Regions from separate parts of the Streptomyces sp. DT224 genome, predicted to be linked through region 1. Evidence: predicted binding sites of a transcription regulator. Region 1 holds the regulator's gene; the other holds the start of a gene.
The links. The regulator HspR, encoded in region 1, represses chaperone genes until heat shock. The targets are predictions, from matches to a motif close to TTGAGNNNNNNNNNCTCAA.

Region 1 (7,060 bases):
TCTCCGAGATCGACCACGTCGTTCTCGTCGGTGGCTCGACCCGTATGCCGGCCGTCACCGAGCTCGTCAAGGAGCTGACCGGTGGCCAGGAGGCCAACAAGAGCGTGAACCCGGACGAGGTCGTCGCCATCGGCGCCTCGCTCCAGGCCGGTGTCCTCAAGGGCGAGGTCAAGGACGTCCTGCTCCTCGACGTCACCCCGCTGTCCCTCGGTATCGAGACCAAGGGCGGCATCATGACCAAGCTCATCGAGCGCAACACCACGATCCCGACCAAGCGGTCCGAGATCTTCACGACGGCCGAGGACAACCAGCCGTCCGTGCAGATCCAGGTCTACCAGGGCGAGCGCGAGATCGCGGCGTACAACAAGAAGCTCGGGATGTTCGAGCTGACCGGTCTGCCGCCGGCCCCGCGCGGGGTCCCGCAGATCGAGGTCTCCTTCGACATCGACGCCAACGGCATCATGCACGTGACGGCCAAGGACCTCGGCACCGGCAAGGAGCAGAAGATGACCGTCACCGGCGGCTCCTCGCTGCCGAAGGACGAGGTCAACCGGATGCGTGAGGAGGCCGAGAAGTACGCGGAGGAGGACCACGCCCGCCGCGAGGCCGCCGAGTCGCGCAACCAGGGCGAGCAGCTCGTCTACCAGACGGAGAAGTTCCTCAAGGACAACGAGGACAAGGTCCCGGCCGACGTGAAGACGGAGGTGGAGACCGCGGTCGCCGAGCTGAAGGAGAAGCTCAAGGGCGAGGACTCCGCCGAGATCCGCACGGCCACCGAGAAGGTCGCCGCCGTCTCCCAGAAGCTGGGCCAGGCGATGTACGCCAACGCGCAGGCCGAGGGCGGCCCGCAGGGCGACGCGCAGCCGGGCGCCGGGCAGGCCCAGGGCGACGCCCAGGACGACGTCGTGGACGCCGAGATCGTGGACGACGAGAAGGACTCCAAGGGCGGTGCGGCGTGACCGAGGAGACTCCGGGCTTCGAGGAGGAGCCCGACGTCCCCTCCGGCGCCACCTCTGACGACGCCGAGCCGAAGGCCGCCGCCCCCTCCGAGGAGGAGGCGGCGGCGGCCCCGGCCGGGGACGCGAACGAGACCACGGCCCTGACCGCGCAGCTGGACCAGGCACGCAGCGCGCTCAACGAGCGCACCGGCGACCTCCAGCGGCTGCAGGCCGAATACCAGAACTACCGCCGCCGCGTGGAGCGGGACCGGGTCACGGTCAAGGAGATCGCCGTCGCGAACCTCCTGTCCGAGCTGCTGCCCGTCCTCGACGACGTCGGCCGGGCCCGGGAGCACGGCGAGCTCGTGGGCGGGTTCAAGTCGGTGGCCGAATCGCTGGAGACGGTCGTCGCGAAGCTGGGCCTGCAGCAGTTCGGCAAGGAGGGCGAGCCCTTCGACCCGACGGTCCACGAGGCCCTGATGCACAGCTACGCGCCGGACGTCGAGGAGACGACCTGCGTGGCGATCCTGCAGCCCGGCTACCGGATCGGCGAGCGCACCATTCGCCCCGCGCGGGTCGCGGTCGCCGAACCCCAGCCGGGGGCGGCTCCCGCCGCCGCGAAGGAAGAGAAGGCAGACGACGAGGAGAGCGGTGGCGGCGAGGAGGTCTGACATTCCGTCCGATCACCTGGCAGCACACCGCCCGGCCACCCGGGCCTCCCGTCCGGTCGGTACCAGGGCCTGCGGGCCCGGCACCGCCCGGACGGGAGGCTCCCGGCCGGTCGTCCGGAAGGAGGGACGTCGATGAGTACGAAGGACTTCGTCGAGAAGGACTACTACAAGGTTCTCGGCGTCCCCAAGGACGCCACCGACGCCGAGATCAAGAAGGCGTACCGGAAGCTCGCCCGCGAGTTCCACCCGGACGCCAACAAGGGCGACGACAAGGCGGAGGAGCGCTTCAAGGAGATCTCCGAGGCGAATGACGTCCTCGGCGACGCCAAGAGGCGCAAGGAGTACGACGAGGCGCGCGCCCTCTTCGGCAACGGCGGCTTCCGCGCCGGCCCCGGCGGCGCCCAGGGCAACTTCAACTTCGACCTGGGGGACCTCTTCGGAGGCGCCCCGGGCGGGGGCCAGGGCGGCTTCGGCGGTGGTGGCGGCCTCGGCGACGTGTTCGGCGGCCTCTTCAACCGCGGCGGCGGCGCCGGTACGCGGGTGCAGCCGCGGCGCGGCCAGGACATCGAGTCCGAGGTGACGCTGAGCTTCACCGAGGCGGTCGACGGGGCCACGGTCCCGCTCCGGATGTCCAGCCAGGCCCCCTGCAAGGCGTGCTCCGGCACCGGCGACAAGAACGGCACGCCCAGGGTGTGCCCGACCTGTGTCGGCACCGGTCAGGTCTCGCGCGGCAGCGGCGGCGGCTTCTCGCTCACCGACCCGTGCGTGGACTGCAAGGGCCGCGGCCTCATCGCCCAGGACCCCTGCGAGGTCTGCAAGGGCAGCGGCCGGGCCCGCTCCTCGAACACCATGCAGGTGCGCATCCCGGCGGGCGTCTCGGACGGGCAGCGCATCCGGCTGCGCGGCAAGGGCGCCCCGGGCGAGCGCGGCGGACCGGCCGGCGACCTGTACGTCGTGGTCCACGTCGACGCCCACCCGGTCTTCGGCCGCAAGGGCGACAACCTCACCGTCACGGTGCCCGTCACCTTCACGGAGGCGGCGCTCGGCGGCGAGGTGAAGGTGCCGACGCTCGGCGGCCCGTCCGTGACCCTGAAGCTACCCGCCGGTACGCCGAATGGGCGTACGATGCGGGCCCGCGGCAAGGGCGCGGTCCGCAAGGACGGCACCCGGGGCGACCTCCTGGTCACCGTCGAGGTGTCCGTGCCCACCGACCTCGGTACCGAGGCCAGGGACGCGCTGGAGGCATACCGCAAGGCGACCGCGGGGCATGACCCGAGGGCGGAGCTGTTCCAGGCGGCGAAGGGAGCTTGAGGTGGACGGCCGACGGCGTAATCCTTACGAACTGACCGACGAGTCCCCGGTGTACGTGATCTCGATCGCGGCCCAGCTCTCGGGCCTGCATCCGCAGACACTGCGCCAGTACGACCGCCTCGGCCTGGTTTCCCCGGACCGTACGGCCGGACGCGGCCGGCGCTACTCGGCCCGCGACATCGAGCTGTTGCGTACGGTGCAGCAGCTGTCGCAGGACGAGGGCATCAACCTCGCCGGCATCAAGCGCATCATCGAGCTGGAGAACCAGGTCGCGGCGCTCCAGCAGCGCGTCGCCGAGCTCTCGGCGGCCGTGGACGGAGCCGCGGCGGCCATGCAGCAGCGCGAGGCCCAGGTCCACGCCTCGTACCGGCGCGACCTGGTCCCGTACCAGGACGTGCAGCAGACCAGCGCCCTGGTGGTCTGGCGCCCCAAGCGCCCGAAGGACTGAGCGCTGCTCACTGTTCGCCTGTGCGGCCCGTCACTCCGAGGTGGCGGGCCGCTTCGCTGTCCACGGCGGCGGTACGGGGCCTTCCACGATGCTCGACCGGACGAGCAGGGCGCCGAGGTGGGTGCGGGTGGTGGCGCCGAGGGTCTGCATGAGCTTGGCGATGTGTGCGCGGCAGGTGCGGACGCTGATGCCGAGTTTTTCGGCGGCGGCCTGGTCGGTGCAGCCGTCGGTGAGGAGGCGGGCGATGCTCTGCTGGACGGCGGTGACGGGGGCACCGGGGAGCGCGGTGGGGAGGGGGTCGCCGAAGGGCGTGGCTCCGGCCCAGAGGGTTTCGTAGATGGTGGCCAGGGAGCGCACGAGGGCGGGGTGGCGGATCTCCAGGGCGGCGCTGCCGTCGGGGTCGGCGGGGAGGTATGCGACGGTCCGGTCGAAGACGAGCATGCGGCCCACGCTCTGCTCCATGGTGCGGATCCGGAGACGGCCGGCCGGGATCTCCGCCAGGTACTCCTTGAGCCGGGGGCTGTAGCGCGCCGAGTGCTGGTAGAGATGTCGGAGCCGTCCGCCCGCCGCGAGGACGAACTCCGCGTTCATCCGGCCCTGGCGCATGTTGTGGACCAGGCGGTTGCCGCCGGGCTGGGCGGTGAGGACTTCGTCCCTGGCCGACCGCGAGGCGTCGCGGAGTGCCGCGTTGATCCGTTCGGGCCCCTCGATCACGGTGATCGACCGGCTCGGGTCCTCGTCGGCCCCCGTGAGCAGCGGCAGCAGGGACCGGGTCAGCTGGGTCGTCAGCCGGAGCCGTGCGTCGATCTCCCGGCTGAGAGGGCTGAGCAGTTGCCCCAGGACCGCGGACGGCGGCACGGGGCGCAGCCACGCCTCGTCCCGCGGGTCGGGGAGGAGCAGTCCGAGTGCGGTGAGGCAGGGCGCGGGCTCCGTGGCGCTGCGGGCGATGCGGCCGGCGGCGAGGGCGTCCCCGTAAAGGGCGAGGGCGGCTTCGCAGAGCTCCCGTTCGCTGTGGGGGTGCGTCGCCTGAACGGTCATTCCCCGGCGCCTTCCCCGGCGCCCCCTGCAACGCCTTCCACGACGCCGCAGTGGACGAGCAGGGCGCCGAGGTGGGTGCGGCTGGTGGCGTCGAGGGTGTGCATGAGCTTGGCGATGTGGGCGCGGCACGTGCGGACGCTGATGGCCAGCTTGCGGGCCACGACCTGGTCGGTGTTGCCCTCGACGAGGAGTCGGGCGATGCTCAGTTGGACGGCGGTGATCGGCATGTCGTGCGCGGGCGCCTGGAGGGGGGCCGTGAGCGGCTTGGCCTGGGCCCACAGCACCTCGTACACCTGGATCAGGTAGCGCACGAGGGCGGGGTGGCGGATCTCCAGGGCGATGTCGCGCCGGGGACTGGCCGGGATGAAGGCGACGGTGCGGTCGAAGACGAAGAGGCGCTCGACCGTCTGCTCGATGGTGCGTACCTGGATGAAGCCCGACGGTATGTCGTCCAGGTACGCCTTGATGGCCGGGCTGTACCGGGCGGGGTGCTGGTAGATGTGGCGCAGCGTCACTCCCCGGCCGGCCATGGACAGTGCCCGGTCCAGCGCCTTCTTGAGCTGGTCCACGGGGCGGTTGCCGCTGGGCTGCAGGGTCAGGACCTCCTCCCGTGCGCCGTCCGTGGCGTTCTGGATGGCCGCCTCGATCAGCGGGAGGCCCTCGAGGACGGTGATGGCGAGGTTGGGGTCGGTGCTGGCGACGGAGGCCAGGGGGGCCAGGGAGTCGGCCAGGGCGGCGGAGAGCCGTATGCGCTCGTGGATCTCCCGGGTGACGGGCTGGAGCAGATGGGCGAGCGCGGCGGACGGAGGCACCGGACGGATCCAGCCATCGTCCTGGGGATCGGCGTGGACGAGGGCCAACTCGACGAGGCAAGGGACGGGTTCGAGAGCGGAGCGCGGCAGCCGGCCGGCTCCGAGTGCTTCGGTGTACGTCCTGACGCCGGCGTCGCACAGTTCCAGATCACCGTGCGGCTGGTGCGGTATGCCCTCGTCCTTGCCCATTCGTGACCCCCTCACTTTTGGCAGTGCAGCAAGATGACGGTGGTGCCAGCCTAGTTCCCGGGCCAGTGTGGGGGTGTCGGGGGAGCCGGGAACTCCCCCGGCTGATCTAGGGCGTGGCCATGCTCTCCCCCATTGCGTGGCACGCCCGCCCGGCCCGGGGGGTGGGGATCTTTGGGGCCGGCCGGTCAGGAATCCTGGTCCAGGATTCCTGACCGGGCGATCAGGTAGCCGAGTTGGGCACGGCTGGTGCTGCCGAGCGTGGCGGCGAGCTTGGCGACATGGGCCCGGCAGGTACGGACGTTCATACCGAGCCGACGGGCGATCGAGTCATCGACGTGTCCCTCGACGAGCAGTTGGGCGATGGAGTGCTGAACCCCGCTGATCCCCAGACGGGTCGGTTCGTACTTGACCTCCTCCCGCAAGGGAGCCGCCCGCGTCCAGAGCTGCTCGAACACGTTGGCCAGGTACTCGACGAGTCCGGGATGGCGCAGTTCCAGGGCGACTTGACGGTCGTCCTGGGCCGGGATGAAGGCCACCGTCCGGTCGAACACGATCAGGCGCTCGATGAGCTCCTCGAGTGTCCGGATCTCCACGTCGCTGTCAGCCATGCGCTCCGCGTACGCGAGGGTGCTGGGGCTGTGCCGCACGGTGTGCTGATAGAGGGTGCGCATCCGGACACCTCGCCGGACGACCGAGAGCCCGCGGTCCAGCGATTTGCTGAGGCGGTCCTCGATACGTCCGCCACCGGGCTGGACCGTCAGGACCTCCGTACGGCACTCCGCCGTGGCCTGGTCGAGCGCGGCGTTGATCCGGTTGACGCCCTCCAGCACGGTGATCGCGTGGGTGACGGGAGGCCCCTGCGTGCTGATGTCCATGAATGGCTCGAATGATTCGGTCAGTTGGACCGTATGCCTGCGGCGCTCGAGGATCTCCCGTTCCAGGGGCTGCAGGTGCTGGGCCAGCGCGACCGAAGGCGGGACCGGCCGGAGCCATGCCGGGTCATCGGGGTCGGGGTGAAGCAGGGCGAAATCCACGAGGCAGGGCGCGGGTCCGATGTCCGCCCGCGCTATGCGTCCCAGGCGCAACGCGCTGGCGTAAAGGTGCTCCCCGGCCTGGCAAAGTTCGGTGATCCCATGAGGATGTGCCGGTTTCGTGCTTATTGTGGCCATATCTTCACCCCCCAGGTTCATGAACATACAGGAACATGATGCATCTCCTCAGTGGTGCTCGCGTGCCCCTGTGAGACATCGTTTTTGATGCGGGGGAGAGGAATCCACAAGTGAGGACGAAGCCGACTATGTATAAGCGAATGCTTCGCTCGGCGCTTGCCGCGTCGTTCGTTGCGGCCCTGGGCATAGGATTGTTGGGCGGCAGCGGCTTTGGGCAGGTCAGCACCGGGACCACCTCTGCCGCGGACATCGGCTGGACTGTCTCGCCTGCCAAGTCGGACATCGGCTGGACCGTCGCGCCCGCCGGAGCGGACATCGCCTCGGCCGCGTCGACCGGTGCGGGCGCCTGACATGGCCACCCCACCGGACGACCGGACCTTCCGGCGTGAGATGGCGACCGCCTACCGGTCAGGGTGGCATTTCATCGATCTCGTCACGGCGCTGCCCCACCGTGGTGACTCGTTGATGGTCACTCTGTTCGGCG
Region 2 (7,060 bases), on a different contig from region 1:
CGTCGCCGCGGCCCACGCCCCCACCTGGGGCCCCGGCTGCATCGGCCAGGCCCACACGGAGGCGGCTCCGCCCGGGGTGCGCGGCGCGGCCAGGTAGACCGCGCCGATGTACACGGTGACCGGCAGCCAGCTGAGCCGGGCCCCGATCAGGGCCGCCGAAGCGGCCGTGACCCCGGTCGCGCCGAGCACGTTGCGCACCATGCCGGGTGCGCCGAACGCCTCCGGGTGCCCGGGGACGGCCAGCGCGAGGGCCACGGCGGCCGGGACGGTGAGCGCGAGCAGGTGCGCCAGCCGGCGGGGCCACCAGCGCCGGACCGCCGTCCGGTCGAGCTCGTCCGCCGCGGCGTACAGGCTCGTCCCGATGGCCGACGAGACCAGCAGCGGGGCCAGCACCAGGACGGGGACGCGGGCGCTGTGGTCGAAGGTCGGCTGCGCCTGGATCCAGTGGGCGGCCCAGGCGGCGAACAGGGCCGTGCAGGCCACGGCGGCCGCGGTACGGGGGAGGGCGCGGGAGCGGAGATAGAGGACGGGGAGGCTCACAGGGTCGGCACCTCCGAGGGGTCGCAGCTGGTGCGGGTGGCCATGTAGCGGCCGAGCCAGGCGCGGCGCTCGGCGTCGGGCATGGCTTCGAGGCGGTGGAGCTCGGGGGATTTCTCCTGGCCGGGGGCCAGCGCATAGGGGCCGGTGAGCCAGGTTCCGACAGCGTCGTCCGTCGCGCCCGTCCCACGGCCGCTGGTGTCCTGGTCCGGGCGATCCGGGCACTCCCGCCCTGTCATGTTGCCCGCCACCTGATAGGCGAAGTCCTCCGTGTCCTGCAACCGCCCGCGCACGAGGTACCAGCCGGGATTGGGCGGCGGCATCCACGCCTCGTCCGGGCCGCGCAGCGGCAGCCGGGCGACATATCGCTTCGGCGCGCCCCGCACCCCGTCCAGCCGCCCCGTCAGCCCCGACAACGCCTCGGCGACCTGGGGCAGCAGGTGCTCCTGACGCCCGCTCAGGCAGATCTGCGGGCTCCCCTCCGTGCAGGCGATGCGGTGGGCCGCCGGGTCGTCCCGGAACAGGCCGTCGCCCGTGGACACGATCAGCGGGGCGACGGCGGCGGCCACGGCGAGCGGCACGAGGGCGGCGAGCCGGCGCCGGGCCGCCACGGCGGTGAGCGCGGCGGCCCCCAGCCCACAGGTCCACGCCACCATGGCGGGGGCGAACCACCAGACCGGCAGCCGGTCCCACAGTGCGTACTGCTCGGCCGGGTTGAGGTACCGCGCCGGGGATTCCGAGTAGATCGGCACCCCGAGCACCAGGTACATCAGCGCGGCGGCCACGGGCGCGGCCAGCCGCCACCGGCACAGCACGCCGACGCTGAAGCCGAGCACCGCCACGGCCGCCAGGAAGGCACCGTCCACGACGACGAGGGAGAGGAGCGGGCCGCCGCCGCCCGCGTACGGCCAGGTGGCCGCCAGCGTCCCGGCCAGCGCGACCGCATACCCGGCGACCGCCCACAGCGCGAGCGGCAGCGCGGCCACCGCCATGCGCCGCCACCGGGCACGCGGGGTCGAGCGCCACAGCTCACCGGTCGAGCGCCGGTGGTCGCGGGCACCCTGCCAGCAGGCCGCCGCGGCCACCAGCGGGCCGGCGAGCAGGGTGGCGCCGGAGTGCAGCAGGCTCTGGGTCTCGATCCAGTCGCCCTGCCAGTCGTCGGCCTTCGCGGCCATGGTCACGCCGAGCATGAGCGCCGTGGACAGCCCGGTCCACGGGCCGATCCCGCGCCGCGCCTCGGCCCGCAGCGGGGGGAGCGGCGGACCGGAGGCCTTCCGCCGAGCGGGGGCTTCGGTGAGGGTCATCGGGCGCCCGCCGTCGCCCGGTGGGAACGCAGGGCCGTGGTGTAGCCGCGCTCGACCGGGCTGCCGTGGAGCGCGTCCGGGTCGTCGCCGTCCTTGCCGAGGGCCGCCAGCTCGCGCGTCGTCCCCCGGTACGCGACGCGGCCCGCCTCGATCAGGGTGACGTCCTCGCAGGCCGCCACCACGTCCTCGACCAGGTGGGTGGAGAGGATGACCGTCGCGTGCTGTCCGAGGTCCCGCATGAGGGCGCGGAACTCGACGCGCTGTTCGGGGTCCAGCCCGGCGGTCGGTTCGTCCAGGAGCAGCAGCTCCGGTTCGTTGACGATCGCCTGGGCGATGCCGACGCGCCGGAGCATGCCGCCGGACAGCGTCTTCATCCGGGAGTCGATCCGGTCGGCCAGACCCACGCGTTCCACCGCCCGCTCCACGGCGGCGGCCACCCGGGCGCCGTCCATCTCCTTGAGCCACGCCACATAGGCGACGAACTCGCGGACGGAGAAGCCGGCGTAGTAGCCGAACTCCTGCGGCAGATAGCCCAGCCTGCGCCGGACCTCCGCCCGGGCGCGGTGGTCGGATGCCGACCCCACCTCGGCGCCCAGCAGCTCGATCCGCCCGGCGTCCGGCGCGGCGGCCGTGGACAGGACCCGGATCAGCGAGGTCTTGCCCGCCCCGTTGGGGCCCAGGAGCCCGTGCACACCGGGCCCGAAGGCGAGATCGACGGAGTCCAGGGCGGTCCTGCGGCGGTGCCGCACCGTCAGTCCCGACACCTTCACGGTGCTGTTCACGCGATCACGCTCATGAGGTCTCCAGGTGGTCGAAGGATCGGCGGCGCAGGACGAGCAGCGCCGCGCAGAGCACGGCCGCTCCCGCCCACGCGCCCTGAGCGGGGAGCCCCGCGAAGTAGCGGAGCGCCGTCGGCGTCCGGTCGAGGAGTGCCGACGGGGACGTGTCGAGCGCCGGTACGGTGACGGCGGCCGCCCAGCCCGTCGCGACGACGACGGCCGCGGTGCGGCAGCCGACGTACGAACCGAGCCCCAGGGCCGCGAGCGTCAGAGCGAGTCCGGGCAGCAACCAGGCCAGGGGGCCCGGCCCGCCGGCCGACGCGGGCAGCACCGCCCACGCCAGGGCGAGCGCCGGGACGGTCGCCCCGAGCACCGCGGCCGTCCTGGTCAGCAGCAGCCGCAGCCCGCCGCCGGGGGAGGTGGCGATGATCTCGTGCAGGGGGTCGGCGGAGCGCCCGTACGAGACCCCGACCCCGGCGAGCGGCAGCACCGGCGCGACGAGCAGCAGAAGCGCCCGGGCCGATGCGTCGAACCCGCCCCCGTACGCCAGGGCCACGGCCGCGCACACGACGAGCAGCAACGCCCCGGTCCACGGCCCCCGCAGCGCGGGCCCGGCGGCCCAGAGCACCCGGCCGACACGGTGGCCTCCGGGCAGGCGGCGCCCCGCATCGGACACGCGGCGCCATGCGGATCCGGCCGCCCGGGCCCGGCCGCGCCACCCCCCGGGCACGTCCACGCCGCCGGACCGGCGCCCCGCGCCACGTGCCTGCCGCCACCCGCCCGCCCCCGTCGCCGGAACCGCGCCCGCCCCTGCCGCCCGAACCGGCTCCGTCACGGTCTCGGCCAGGACCGCCGCCCGGACCGCGTCCAGCACCGCCGCTCCGGACGTCCGGTCGCGTACCGCCGTCGACACGCGTTGCGCGCAGCCGGTGCAGCACTCGACGTGTTTCTCCAGGGACCAGGAGTCCGTCTCCGGCGCCGTGCCCTCCGCGTACCGCAGGGCCAGATCGTCCGTCACGTGCCAGGTCGTCATGCCGTGCCTCCCAGGGGGCCGTGCTCCGCGACCAGCCGGTCGAGGGCGGCGCGCAGTTCGCGGCGGGCCCGCATGGCCCGGGTCTTGACCGTGCCCTCGGGTATGCCGAGCAGCCGGGCGGCCTCCCTGGTGGTGAGGCCGTCGACCACGGTCGCCCGGAGGACCTCCCGGAGTTCGGGGGAGATCCGGTCGAGCGCGGCGCCCACGTGCCCGTACTCCAGGCCGGCCAGGACGCGGTCCTCGGCGGACGGGGCGGGGGCGGTCCAGCGGGCGTCGCCCGCCTGTCCGGCCGCCGTCGCGCGTTCCGTCCGGGCCCGGGTCCGCTGGGCGTCGACCAGGCGGCGGGCGGCGATCACCCAGAGCCAGCCGCCCGCCGCCGCGCCCCGGTGCGCGGAGGCGGAGCGCCAGACCGTCACGAAGGTGTCCTGCACGACCTCCCGTACGGTCTCCGCGTCCGGGCACCGCCGGCTCAGCCGGGCGAGCAGCCAGCCGGCGTGCCGGTCGTAGAACGCTGCCAGGGCGGCCGTGTCCCCCTGGGCGACGGCACGCAGCAGCGCCTCGTCACTCCGGTCGTCCCCCGAGGGGCGCAAGTCGCTCACACCTCTATATCGCCGACCGGCCACCCCCCGGTTCACGCCCGGTGTGCGGAAACCGGCCGGCCGCTCAGGCCCGGGGCATAAGGACCCCGCGCAGCTGGTTGATGCCCGTGTGCCAGGGCCCGTCCTCCGCTTCCTCCCAGAGCTCCAGCGCCTCGGACGGTTCGGTCAGGACCCGGTCCAGGGCCCGGAGCGCGAGCTCGCGCAGGCCGGTCAGATCCGGAAGGGGCTCGTCCGGGCCGTAGGCGGAGTCGGCGCGGGCGCCCCCGGGACACTGCGCCGCGACCAGCGCGGCCGCCGCTATGGCCTCGTTCGCCACGTCCGAGTCCAGGTAGTCCGTAGTGCCCGCCGTCTCGGCCAGCGCGGCCCGGACCATGCCCTCGCGCGCCTCCGGCGCGGCGTCGTCCAGGCCGCCGCACCAGTCGGCGGCGGTGTCGTTGTCGAAGGGGCCCACGTCCCACGTACCCATGTGTCTCTCCCTGGCGAATCGATCTCCACACAGCGTGACAGGCGCCACTGACAACGAGCCCGGAGCACCCGTTCCGGTGTGCTGCGTCTGATCGCTCAGAGCGAACAGCGGTGGGGGAACAACCTGGGGCTCACAAGCATTGAGCCGGTATAGCTCAACTTGACTGCCGAAGGGGAGATCATGGCTACTGAGTCCAACGCCGTCACACCGCTCACCCTGCCCGTGCTGCCGCTCGACGACGAGGTCGTGCTGCCGGGAATGGTGGTGCCGCTGGACCTGTCGGACACCGAGGTGCGCGCCGCCGTGGAGGCCGCGCAGGCCGCCGCCCGGGAGGGCGGCGGCAAGCCCGAGGTGCTGCTGGTCCCGCGCATCGACGGGACGTACACCGGGATCGGTGTCCGCGGCACCGTCGAGCAGGTGGGGCGGCTCTCCGACGGCGACCCGGGCGCCCTCATCCGGGGCCGCGACCGGGTCCGCATCGGAGCGGGCACCAGCGGCCCCGGCGCCGCGCTCTGGGTGGAAGGGGTCCGGGCGGACGACTCCGTCCCCGACCCCCTGCCCGGGGCCGTCGCCGAGCTGGTCAAGGAGTACAAGGCGCTCGCCACCAGCTGGCTGAAGAAGCGCGGCGCCTGGCAGGTCGTGGACCGGGTCCAGCAGATCGAGGGCGTCTCCGCGCTCGCCGACAACTCGGGCTACTCGCCCTTCCTCACCACCGCCCAGAAGGTGCGCCTGCTGGAGACCACCGACCCGGTCGCCCGGCTGAAGCTCGCCATTCAGTGGCTGGGCGAACACCTCGCGGAGCAGGACGTCGCCGAGTCCATCGCCAAGGACGTCCAGGAGGGTGTCGACAAGCAGCAGCGCGAGTTCCTGCTGCGGCGCCAGCTCGACGCCGTGCGCAAGGAGCTCGCCGGGCTCAACGGGGACCCGGAGGACGAGTCCGACGACTACCGGGCCCGCGTCGAGGCCGCCGATCTGCCCGAGCACGTCCGCGAGGCCGCGCTCAAGGAGGTCGACAAGCTGGAGCGCGCCTCCGACCAGAGCCCCGAGGGCTCCTGGATCAGGACCTGGCTCGACACCGTCCTCGAACTGCCCTGGACCGAGCGCACCGAGGACGCGTACGACATCAAGGGTGCCCAGGAGATCCTGGACGCCGAGCACGCCGGCCTCCAGGACGTGAAGGAGCGCATCACCGAGTACCTCGCGGTGCGCAAGCGGCGGGCCGACCGCGGGCTCGGCGTCGTCGGCGGGCGGCGCGGCGGCGCGGTGCTGGCCCTCGTCGGGCCGCCCGGCGTCGGCAAGACCTCGCTCGGGGAGTCCGTGGCGCACGCCATGGGCCGCGAGTTCGTCCGCGTCGCGCTCGGCGGTGTCCGGGACGAGGCGGAGATCCGGGGCCACCGGCGTACGTACGTCGGGGCGCTGCCCGGGCGCATCGTGCGCGCCATCAAGGAGGCGGGCTCCATGAACCCGGTCGTCCTCCTGGACGAGATCGACAAGGTGGGCTCGGACTTCCGGGGCGACCCGGCCGCCGCCCTCCTCGAAGTGCTCGACCCCGCGCAGAACCACACCTTCCGCGACCACTACCTGGAGGTCGAGCTCGACCTCAGCGACGTCGTCTTCCTGGCCACCGCCAACGTCCTGGAGGCCATCCCGGAGGCGCTGCTCGACCGCATGGAGCTGGTCAGGCTCGACGGCTACACCGAGGACGAGAAGGTCGTCATCGCCCGCGACCACCTGCTCCCGCGCCAGCTGGAGCGGGCCGGCCTGGAGAAGGGCGAGGTCACGCTGGACGAACCGGCGCTGCGCAAGCTGGCCGGCGAGTACACCCGCGAGGCCGGCGTGCGGAACCTGGAGCGCGCCGTCGCCCGGCTGCTGCGCAAGGTCGCGGCCCAGAGCGAACTGGGCGACCGCGAGCTGCCGTTCACGGTGGGCGCGGACGACCTGCGCGGTCTCATCGGCCGCCCGCACCACGTGCCCGAGTCCGCCCAGGACCCGGCCGAGCGCCGTACGTCGGTGCCGGGCGTGGCCACCGGGCTCGCGGTGACCGGGGCGGGCGGGGACGTCCTCTTCGTGGAGGCGTCGCTCGCCGACCCGGAGACCGGGGCGTCCGGGCTGACCCTCACCGGTCAGCTGGGCGACGTCATGAAGGAGTCCGCGCAGATCGCGCTGAGTTTCCTCCGGTCGCGCGGCGCGGAGCTCGAACTGCCGGTCGCGGACCTCAAGGACCGGGGCGTGCACATCCACTTCCCGGCGGGCGCGGTCCCCAAGGACGGCCCGAGCGCCGGCATCACGATGACGACCGCGCTGGCCTCGCTGCTCTCCGGCCGGCTGGTCCGCACGGATGT

Region 2: lon (endopeptidase La) is a predicted target of HspR. The motif match lies at 4,858-4,876, and genes of this name have one in related genera.

What each region holds. Positions count from the first base shown of each region.
Region 1 covers NZ_JBNCLI010000005.1:232,025-239,084, reverse strand. The annotation lists gene dnaK (molecular chaperone DnaK) at 1-959, shown strand, start outside; gene grpE (nucleotide exchange factor GrpE) at 956-1,609, shown strand; gene dnaJ (molecular chaperone DnaJ) at 1,742-2,920, shown strand; gene ACLQ2N_RS14210 (heat shock protein transcriptional repressor HspR) at 2,922-3,368, shown strand; gene ACLQ2N_RS14205 (LuxR C-terminal-related transcriptional regulator) at 3,399-4,406, opposite strand; gene ACLQ2N_RS14200 (LuxR C-terminal-related transcriptional regulator) at 4,403-5,407, opposite strand; gene ACLQ2N_RS14195 (helix-turn-helix transcriptional regulator) at 5,593-6,576, opposite strand; gene ACLQ2N_RS14190 (hypothetical protein) at 6,705-6,926, shown strand; gene ACLQ2N_RS14185 ((2Fe-2S)-binding protein) at 6,928-7,060, shown strand, end outside.
Region 2 covers NZ_JBNCLI010000001.1:259,098-266,157, forward strand. The annotation lists gene ACLQ2N_RS01195 (hypothetical protein) at 1-540, opposite strand, end outside; gene ACLQ2N_RS01200 (hypothetical protein) at 537-1,841, opposite strand; gene ACLQ2N_RS01205 (ATP-binding cassette domain-containing protein) at 1,838-2,623, opposite strand; gene ACLQ2N_RS01210 (hypothetical protein) at 2,634-3,653, opposite strand; gene ACLQ2N_RS01215 (RNA polymerase sigma factor) at 3,650-4,252, opposite strand; gene ACLQ2N_RS01220 (DUF4259 domain-containing protein) at 4,317-4,718, opposite strand; gene lon (endopeptidase La) at 4,899-7,060, shown strand, end outside.